Regions from separate parts of the Vibrio sp. genome, predicted to be linked through region 2. Evidence: riboswitches for the same ligand, from Rfam matches in the RefSeq annotation. Region 2 holds a riboswitch; each other region holds the start of a gene.

Region 1 (3,234 bases), on a different contig from region 2:
GTTCAGAGTCATATACGTCAATGAGATCTGTCCTTATGTGTGCAATCTGTTGGTCGCGAACAAGCAGAATAGATTGAGTTGGGCTCACACCCAACTCAATGTCTTCAATGCTAAAACCCTGCTCATTCGCCAACAACAAACAATTTTGAACTAAACCTGTCAGTTCAATCAGTGATGACGGAATTAGGATTTTTATCATTAATCGCTCACCTCGGCATGTGCTGCTGGGTGGTATAACTCAGAACCCGTATCTCTGAACTCTTGCGATTTTTGACGCATACCTTCCAAAGGGTCATCAAGCATCTTGATCGAAATAGCTTGATCCGCAGCCACTTGCTCAGTGTCTTTTGCGTACTCTCGTACCTCTTGCGAAATCTTCATAGAGCAGAACTTTGGTCCGCACATCGAACAGAAGTGAGCAACTTTCCCAGACTCTTGAGGCAAAGTCTCATCATGGAAAGCGCGAGCAGTATCTGGGTCGAGTGACAAATTGAATTGGTCTTCCCAGCGGAACTCGAAGCGAGCTTTAGAAAGCGCGTTATCACGCACTTGTGCTCCAGGATGCCCTTTCGCCAAATCAGCGGCATGAGCAGCAAGCTTGTAAGTAATCATGCCTACCTTTACGTCTTCTTTGTTAGGTAAGCCAAGGTGTTCTTTAGGCGTTACATAACAAAGCATCGCACAGCCATACCAACCAATCATGGCAGCGCCGATACCTGAAGTAATATGGTCGTAACCAGGAGCAACGTCTGTAGTCAGTGGACCAAGCGTGTAGAATGGAGCTTCATGACAGTGCTCTAGCTGCTCTTCCATGTTCTCTTTGATCATGTGCATTGGAACATGACCAGGACCTTCGATAATGACCTGAACGTCGTATTCCCACGCAATCTTGGTTAACTCACCAAGGGTACGAAGCTCAGCAAATTGCGCTTCATCGTTAGCGTCAGCAACCGAACCCGGACGCAGACCATCACCTAGAGAGAGTGCGACATCGTACTTAGCACAGATTTCACAAATCTCTCGGAAGTGGGTATATAAGAAGCTTTCTTGGTGATGCGCCAAACACCATTTCGCGATGATGGAACCACCACGAGAAACGATGCCAGTAACGCGTTTTGCTGTCATTGGTACGTAGCGAAGTAGTAAGCCGGCGTGGATAGTAAAATAGTCAACGCCCTGCTCTGCTTGCTCAATCAGAGTATCGCGCATCACTTCCCAGTTAAGGTTTTCCGCAACACCATTCACTTTCTCAAGCGCTTGGTACATTGGTACGGTACCGATCGGAACCGGACTGTTACGTAGAATCCACTCGCGAGTTTCGTGAATATTACGTCCAGTAGAAAGGTCCATAACGGTATCCCCACCCCAGCGCGTCGCCCACACGAGCTTCTCTACTTCTTCCTCAATCGAAGACGTCACCGATGAGTTACCGATGTTGGCATTCACTTTAACCAAAAAGTTACGGCCAATGATCATTGGTTCGGATTCTGGGTGGTTGATATTAGAAGGGATAATTGCACGACCTTCGGCGACTTCTTTACGAACAAACTCGGCGGTAATGTCCTTTGGTAGGTTCGCACCAAAGCTTTGACCTGGATGCTGCTGATTCAGCACTTCATCACGGTATTGAGCTCGCCCCATATTTTCACGCAAAGCGATATATTCCATTTCTGGAGTAATAATACCTTTGCGAGCATAGTGCAATTGAGTCACGCACTGCCCATCTTTAGCACGTCGAATACGTGGTAGATTGCCGTAACGAAGATCGTCTAGCGTTTCATCTTCTAGGCGCTCTTTGGTGTATACCGAGCTTACTTCTTCGAGTAGTTCAGTATCGGCACGCTCTTCAATCCACCCTTCTCTCAGCTTAGGTAAGCCATTGTAGAGGTCTATGGTGTGTTCTGGATCTGTGTATACACCCGAGGTATCGTAAACGCGTACTGGCTCATTAGGCTCGAAAATAGGCGCTTCTTTTGTGCCTCCAATAAGGCTATCAGCGAGTGATATTTCACGCATTGGCACACGAATATCAGGACGTGAACCCTCTACGTAGACTTTGCTTGAATTTGGGTACGGTTGTACCGAGAGTGTATCAATGAACTGTTTTGCTTCCAGTCTCGCTTGCTTGCGACTCGACATAGCATTTTTCCTTGCTTTGTAATTAGTTTGGATAAAAATGCTTGGCGGAAAGATGCGACAAGAGTTTTCAAGACACCACGAAATGTGTTGCTTGAATATAGATAGATCACTGACGGGGAAATATAGTGATCTCTTCTCCTGTTCCCTTCGCAGATTCTAATCTGATCAGGTTCAACGGATCCCGAATTAACGGTCTCAGCCTTATGGCACTCCGACAAGTGAAATCAGTATATAAAATCGGCTTGGTTAAACCAAGCCGACCTGTATAAAAAATGACGAAAGAAGTGTATTGCTAACTCTTAATAAGTAACTGGAATCCAATCCACGCAGCAGAGATACTCAGAACAACGTTAAGCAGCACATTAAGTCCCATCTTAAAAAAGGCACCTTGCTGCATCAAAAGGACATTATCCATAGAGAATGTTGAAAAAGTTGTTAATGCTCCAAGGAAACCAAGGCCAATGATTTGACGCCAAGGCTCAGTTGCAATCAGCTCATTTTCGAAAGCTGCAATGAGCAGTCCCATAATGAAAGAGCCAACCACATTAACAGTTAGCGTACCGTAAGGAAAACCTCGCCCTAGCAATACAACACACAGTTCAGAAATTAGGTAACGAGAACACGCACCAAATGCACCACCTAGTGCAATAAATCCAAGAATAGACAGTTGTCCCATGACCCCCCCCATATTTAACTGCTCACTATTGTAGCTTTTACTCGCTATTTATCGATCATAAAATGGCTAACTTATCTCAATCAAAGTTTTAAATTTCAAAAGTTACAGGCGTCACTTTACTTCAATGTATCCCATCAAACCGGTTTTCATGTGCTCAATAACGTGACAATGGTACATCCAGCGGCCTGGGTTATCTGCGACGAAAGCCGCTTTAGCAGTGCCATTCTTACCTAATAGTACAGTGTCAGTGTGGAAGGGTTCTGGAACCTTCTTACCATCTAGTTCCAATACAGTGAAAGTGTGGCCATGAATATGGATAGGGTGGTGATACTGAGTAACATTGCGTAGATTAAAAATATATGTCTTACCCAATTCTAAAGACACAAGTGGAGCGGGAATATTATCTTTACTCATCCCCT
Region 2 (3,234 bases):
TCCCCCGACAATGCTAGCTCAGTACCATGCCGCAATAAATCGCTCAATGGATCTCATTCAACTCGGGCTTTTTTTGGCTTGGTACATCCTTTGATCTGCAAGCTCAATAAGGCTTGAGAGCTCGACACCGTGAGCCACTTTTGCTGACGCGACTCCAACACTAAAATGGATTTGGTACTCTTTATTGTTACTCACATTATAAGCGTCTACTGCCCTGCGAAAGCGTTCTAAAGCAATATTGGCAACCGTCTCAGAAGTCCCAGACATTAAGACAATAAATTCATCACCTCCTATGCGCGCGAGCACATCTGAATCTCTAAACGATCCTTTAAGCAGACGAGCAAATGCCTGCAAAACTTCATCTCCAACATGGTGTCCATAGTTGTCATTTACATACTTAAAATCATTGAGGTCAAAATAGGCGACAGAAATGGAGAGCTTGCTAAACGCACAGTAATCTATTGATTTCTTCGCTAGCTCTTCAAACCCCCTCCGATTAGAAATCTGAGTTAACGAGTCAAGTGTCGCGGCTAGGTTATTAGAAAGCTCTTGCTCAGCCATTTTAGCCAAATCAACCAGATCTTGAATCTCATGTTCCGTTAACTCACGTGGCTTAGTATCAATCACACAAAGCGTTCCCATCTTAGTATTATCGTGATGGACCAAAGGAATACCTGCGTAAAAACGAATATATGGCTCATCTTCTACAAGTGGGTTACCCAAAAAGCGTGGGTCTAGCTTTGCATCAGGAATAATAAATGGCTCATCACCGAGAATAGCATGACCACAAAACGAAATATTCCTCGGCGTTTCAGTGACTCCAAGACCAAAACATGATTTAAACCATTGCCGATTAACATCCACCAAACTCACGACCGCAATCGGTACATCCAAAAGACGTTTAGCAAGGCGAGTGACCCGATCAAACCTCTCTTCTGGCTCAGTATCCAAGATTTTGAGCTGCTGTAGGTTATCGATACGCTGAGTTTCGTTATCTGGCTTTTTAGGCTCTTCCATGAGTCAAAACTATTAAGGAATGATAATCATGATCTTAGCAGGCAAGAGTCAAGTTGCTTAAAATATGAGTAAATTTTCCGCCCCTCTTGCTATCGCACGTTGATATGACCAGCAAAAAAGTGATGGACAGGACCATGACCATTCCCCACTTCAAGCTCGTCAGCATGAGATATGGCCTGGGAGATATATTGCTTGCCAAGATACACCGCTTTGTGAAGTCGATTACCTTGTGCAAGGTAGGAAGCAATCGCAGAAGATAGGGTGCAGCCTGTTCCATGGGTATTCTTAGTATTAAAGCGACGTGCTCTTAACAAATCGCAGCTGGACGCTTCAATCAATAGGTCATTACTGTTGGAGTCACTTTCTAAATGCCCCCCCTTCAAAAGAACTGCTTTAGCGCCAAGTCCGCGTAATTGTTCAATCATCGCTCCCATGTCGTCTTCTGTTTTTGGCACCTCACAAGAAACCAATGCGGCCGCTTCTGGCAAGTTAGGGGTAATTAAATCAGCCAATGGTAAGAGCTCACGCTTTAACACATCTATCGCCGCGTGCTTGAGCAGCAAATCACCACTGGTAGCCACCATCACGGGATCAACCACTAGATGCTTCGGTTTGTACTGGCGAATTTTCTTTGCGACCGTTTGGATAATCTCTACATCTGCAAGCATGCCAACTTTTACAGCAAACACATTGAGATCTGAGAACACCGCATCTAACTGGCTTTCAATATGCTCTATAGGAATGGGATGAATGGCAGAGACACCACGTGTATTTTGTGACGTAATCGCGGTGATGACTGAACAGGCATATCCTCCAGTAGCAGAAATCGATTTGATGTCGGCTTGAATGCCTGCGCCACCACCACTGTCAGAGCCAGCAATAGTGAGTACTATGGGTGTGTTGTCTTGCAAATGTGGCATGAATGCTCCTACTACAAGACGTACAGGAACTCTCAGCTATGTCGAATAGACGGCAGGTGAGTGCGTACACTCTGGATTGATGAGCAATACGCGGATAGTTCCCTACGTCAGTGTTAACTGAATCAGGTTCAACGGGTCTCGCACAGCGATCTCAGCCATTTCACATACATGCTCAGGCTCCCCGACTATTTGCTGAGAATAATAACAGCAATTTAAAACTTCATGCACCTCTAATTTTCGAGACGCAATGAAGAGCAGCTACCCAAACAGATGGTTATCGTTTAATCTCATAGTCATAAAATACATTTATGAAGAGAGCGTAATGCTGAATCCCGTTTGGCTCAAAACATTCACAACCCTTATCGATACAGGTCATTTTACTCAAACAGCAGAAAAGCTGTATATGACTCAACCAGGTGTTAGCCAACACATTAAAAAGCTGGAGTCGGCTTGCGGATACGACCTAATCAAACGTGATAAAAAGACATTCACTATCACCGAACAGGGCTCAGCGGTTTATCAATACGCCAAAACCTTAGAAAAAAATGAGGAGCTGTTGATTAATTCTCTCGGCCAAGACGACCCTTATGTGGGCAGTATTGCGCTTTCTTGCTCCGGATCCTTAGCGCTCATGCTTTACCCCAAACTGCTAGACTTACAAGCTGTGCATCCGACTCTAGTTCCTCATGTCGAAGCGGCACCACAACACAAGATCCTAAAAGACATTCTCGACGGTCACACCGATTTAGGGCTAGTCACACAAGTACCTGACGACCCACGCTTTAGCAGTGAAAAGTTAGGCCATGAGCCGCTCTGCTTGATGCTACCAACATGCAATCTACCAGACGAAAACAGATTAACTGCTGAGTATTTAAAACAACTAGGCATCATCAAACACCCTGATGCCCAGCACTACTTTTCACTCTATTTTTCGCAATGTGGCGACTCACTTCTGGCGGGATTAAGCATCGAAGAAATGCCTATATCAGGTTACGTCAATCAACTTGCTCAGATCTTGCTACCTGTCTCCAAAGGCCTGGGCTTTACTGTGCTACCTAGGAGCACATTAGACAGCTTTGTTGATAGAGACAAAATAGCCATATTTTCTCTACCGCAAGAAATCACCGAAAACGTATATTTACTCGCTAAGAAACACCGTAAGTGGCCGGCAAGGTTTTTCACTGTTAGAGACACAATAAAGACAAGCATGGCCTCAAACTAGGCTCTTACTCTGGTTAACAAGAAAATGGGGTGGTTTTCAATTTAATCAACGAGCTAGTCAATCAAAAGGCAGTAA
Region 3 (3,234 bases), on a different contig from region 2:
CCTAGATGTGCACAGAGCTTGTGTTGTTCTTCAGGAATCGATTCTAAAGACTGGAGCAGCAACCGACTTGCATAAGGTAAGTTAAAAAACACATGCGCAAGTAAGATTCCATTTAAGCCATAGATGGAAAAAGGCAACCTACTATCAAAATAAGCAAAACCATCTGCCAGCAAACCACTATTACCATATATGGCTAGTAACCCAAATACACCGACTAGTACTGGCAACACCAAGGTAGTCGCAAACAGCTTTAGCAATAATTTCTTGCCAGGAAAATCTCTACGAGAAAGCGCATGTGCAACCGGAATCGCCAGCCCAACACTTAGTAAGGTCGAAAGAAAAGATTGGTAAAAACTGAACTTAGTGACATGACGATAGTAAGGATCTTGCCACACCTCAGAGAGATTTAAAGACGGCGCTTCAATCAATAAAGCAGCCAAGGCAGAAACAACAAAGGCCGCGATAAAAACCGCGACCCCTAAGCCTATTTTGGGAATACTACGCAAAGAATACCCTTAGAAAGTTAGCGCACTTTGCCATTCACGGATCCAAGATTTACGGTTCTCCGCTACTTTATCCGCACTGAAGCTAAGCGCCTTACTAGGTACAGTTAATGTTTCAAATCCTGTTGGCAGCTCTACGTTGGTCACTGGGTACATCCAGTTGCCCGTTGGCATCACAGATTGGAAATCATCACTTAAGATAAACGCCATAAATTCATCAGCCAATGCTTGGTTGCTTGAAGCCTTAACTTTCGCTGCCACTTCAACTTGTGTGTAGTGACCTTCGCTAAAGTCAGCCGCGGCAAACTTAGCGTCATTTTCAGCAATCAAGTGGTAGGCTGGCGACGTGGTGTAAGACAGCACTAAGTCAGACTCGCCTTCTAAAAACATAGAGTAAGCTTCTGACCAACCTTTGGTTACCGTAACTGTCTTTTTCGCTAGATTTTGCCAAGCTTGAGCCGCGTCATCACCATAAATAGACTTCATCCACAACATCAGGCCTTGACCTGGCGTTGATGTACGCGGGTCTTGATATATGACCTTCAAATCGTCACGAGACTCAACCAGCTCCTTCAAGCTTTTTGGAGGGTTCGCCAACTTCTCTTTGTTGTAAACAAACGCAAAATAACCGAAGTCATAAGGTACAAATGTCTTGTCATCCCAACCATTTGGCAGTGTAACGGAAGCCGTATCAACGCTGTGCTCAGCTAGCAAGCCCGTCTTCTTCGCTTCCGCCATCAAATTGTTATCTAGACCTAATACGATATCTGCTTTGCTATTTTTCCCTTCTAAGCGCAAGCGGTTCAGGATCGACACACCATCGTCCAAGGCTACAAAATTCACATCACAGCCGCACTTGGCTTCGAATGCTTGCTCCACTTTAGGACCTGGGCCCCAATCGGCAGCAAAAGAATCGTAGGTATAAACTGTTAGCGTTTTGTCTGCCGCTACAGCTGAAAATGAAGATAGGGTTGCTAACGCAATCGCGCTAAAAGAAATGGTGCTCAGAGTGGTTTTCACTGCTCGCTCTCTCCTTGTTGAGCGGCACAGGTTTGAGGGACATGTAACATTGCCAGTATGTCCTAACTCAATTCCTACGCCAGCATTATCTGGTTCAGGTCTACGGGTCCCGACTTTCACCAATCAATGGTAAAGTTCGATCTCAGCTTCATTGAAACAATGAATAGCTCCCCGATGAGTATCGGCTTGATTGTAATAGTTATGAGACTCAATAGCTAGAGTCGTTCCTCTAACCATTAATCTCGGTGGTCATACCCCCAGCGAGGAACCAAACCTTGTTCCACACCTAGATGATCCAAAATACGAGCGACCATAAAGTCGATCAAATCTTCAATTGATTTAGGCTGGTGATAAAAACCTGGAGCGGCTGGCATAATCGTTACGCCCATTTGGGACAGTTTATGCATATTTTCAAGGTGTAGCGTAGAAAAAGGCGTTTCACGCACTACTAATAAAAGTTGACCACGCTCTTTCATCACCACATCGGCTGCACGTTCAATCAGATTATCCGACATCCCGTGGGCGATCGCCGCGACACTACCAGCAGAGCAAGGGCAAACAACCATTTGCTTCGGAGCCGCAGAGCCTGATGCCACAGGTGAGAACCAGTCATCCTTACCGCATACAACCAGTTTATCCGCATCGCATTTGAGATGGTCCACCAACGCTTGCTTAGCAGAGTCTGGATTGGCAGACAACTTTAGCCCATGTTCGGTAGCCAACACGACGCGAGCCGCGGAAGAGATCAAAAGAAAGACTTGGTAATCTGCCGCGATCAAACACTCCAAAAGGCGCAGGCCATAAGGTGCGCCAGAGGCACCAGTGAATGCTAAAGTGATCGCTTTATCTGTTTTATTCATTGAAAGTATTTCTTATTTGCTAATTTTTCTTGGCCGCCAATTTATTGAGCAACTTGTTGTGAATGCCTTCGAAACCGCCATTACTCATTACCAGAATCTGATCACCTGGCTGAGCTTGCTCTGCAATCATCGTGACTAAATCATCAACACTGTCTGATGTGTACGCTGATTGAGCACACTGTTTAGCGACCTCCTCTACAGACCAATCAATGGTCTCAGGCTGGTAGAGAAAGACTGAATCAGCCGCATGAAGAGAAGCGGCAAGAGTTTCCTTGTGCACACCGCGTTTCATGGTTGCGCTGCGTGGCTCAAGTACCGCAAAGATTCGATTTTGACCGACTTTGTTACGTAATCCACCTAAGGTTAGTTCAATCGCCGTTGGGTGATGGGCAAAATCGTCGTAAACCGTCACACCTTCAACTTCGCCCTTTAACTCTAAACGTCGCTTAGTGTTGATAAACTTTCCAAGCGCTTCGCATGCAAGATCTGGTGTTACACCAACATGCCTCGCTGCCGCTATCGCCATTAAGGCATTGTCGACATTATGATCTCCAACTAAATCCCAACACACTTCGCCGACTTGACTGCCTTGGAAGAAAACCTTAAAGCGAGAACCATCATTGACGACTTTTTCCGCTTGCCAATCTCCTTGCTCGCCACTGAACTCAGTTTCGCTCCAGCAACCTCGCTCAAGTACATCAGCCAAAGCGCTATCTTGCTTGGGAGCCAAGATTCTACCATTGCCTGGAACGGTGCGAACTAAGTGGTGGAACTGACGTTTAATGGCTTCAAGATCATCAAAAATATCAGCATGGTCGAACTCTAGATTGTTCATCACTAAAGTACGTGGG

What was found. A riboswitch is a leader RNA that binds a small molecule or an ion and turns the genes downstream of it on or off. The one in region 2 is predicted to bind thiamine pyrophosphate.
Region 1: linked by a shared signal. The riboswitch ahead of thiC (phosphomethylpyrimidine synthase ThiC) and the one ahead of thiD (bifunctional hydroxymethylpyrimidine kinase/phosphomethylpyrimidine kinase) in region 2 are both predicted to bind thiamine pyrophosphate.
Region 3: linked by a shared signal. The riboswitch ahead of thiB (thiamine ABC transporter substrate binding subunit) and the one ahead of thiD (bifunctional hydroxymethylpyrimidine kinase/phosphomethylpyrimidine kinase) in region 2 are both predicted to bind thiamine pyrophosphate.

The regions. Positions count from the first base shown of each region.
Region 1 covers NZ_CFHWOM010000095.1:2,475-5,708, forward strand. The annotation lists gene AC4MRV_RS21025 (thiamine phosphate synthase) at 1-199, opposite strand, end outside; gene thiC (phosphomethylpyrimidine synthase ThiC) at 199-2,139, opposite strand; TPP riboswitch at 2,265-2,363, opposite strand; gene crcB (fluoride efflux transporter CrcB) at 2,432-2,815, opposite strand; gene AC4MRV_RS21040 (multicopper oxidase domain-containing protein) at 2,927-3,234, opposite strand, start outside.
Region 2 covers NZ_CFHWOM010000002.1:28,179-31,412, reverse strand. The annotation lists gene AC4MRV_RS02455 (GGDEF domain-containing protein) at 58-1,017, opposite strand; gene thiD (bifunctional hydroxymethylpyrimidine kinase/phosphomethylpyrimidine kinase) at 1,107-1,937, opposite strand; TPP riboswitch at 2,020-2,131, opposite strand; gene AC4MRV_RS02445 (LysR family transcriptional regulator) at 2,260-3,159, shown strand.
Region 3 covers NZ_CFHWOM010000009.1:23,803-27,036, reverse strand. The annotation lists gene thiP (thiamine/thiamine pyrophosphate ABC transporter permease ThiP) at 1-506, opposite strand, end outside; gene thiB (thiamine ABC transporter substrate binding subunit) at 516-1,523, opposite strand; TPP riboswitch at 1,578-1,707, opposite strand; gene AC4MRV_RS08415 (flavin prenyltransferase UbiX) at 1,760-2,383, opposite strand; gene mpl (UDP-N-acetylmuramate:L-alanyl-gamma-D-glutamyl-meso-diaminopimelate ligase) at 2,403-3,234, opposite strand, start outside.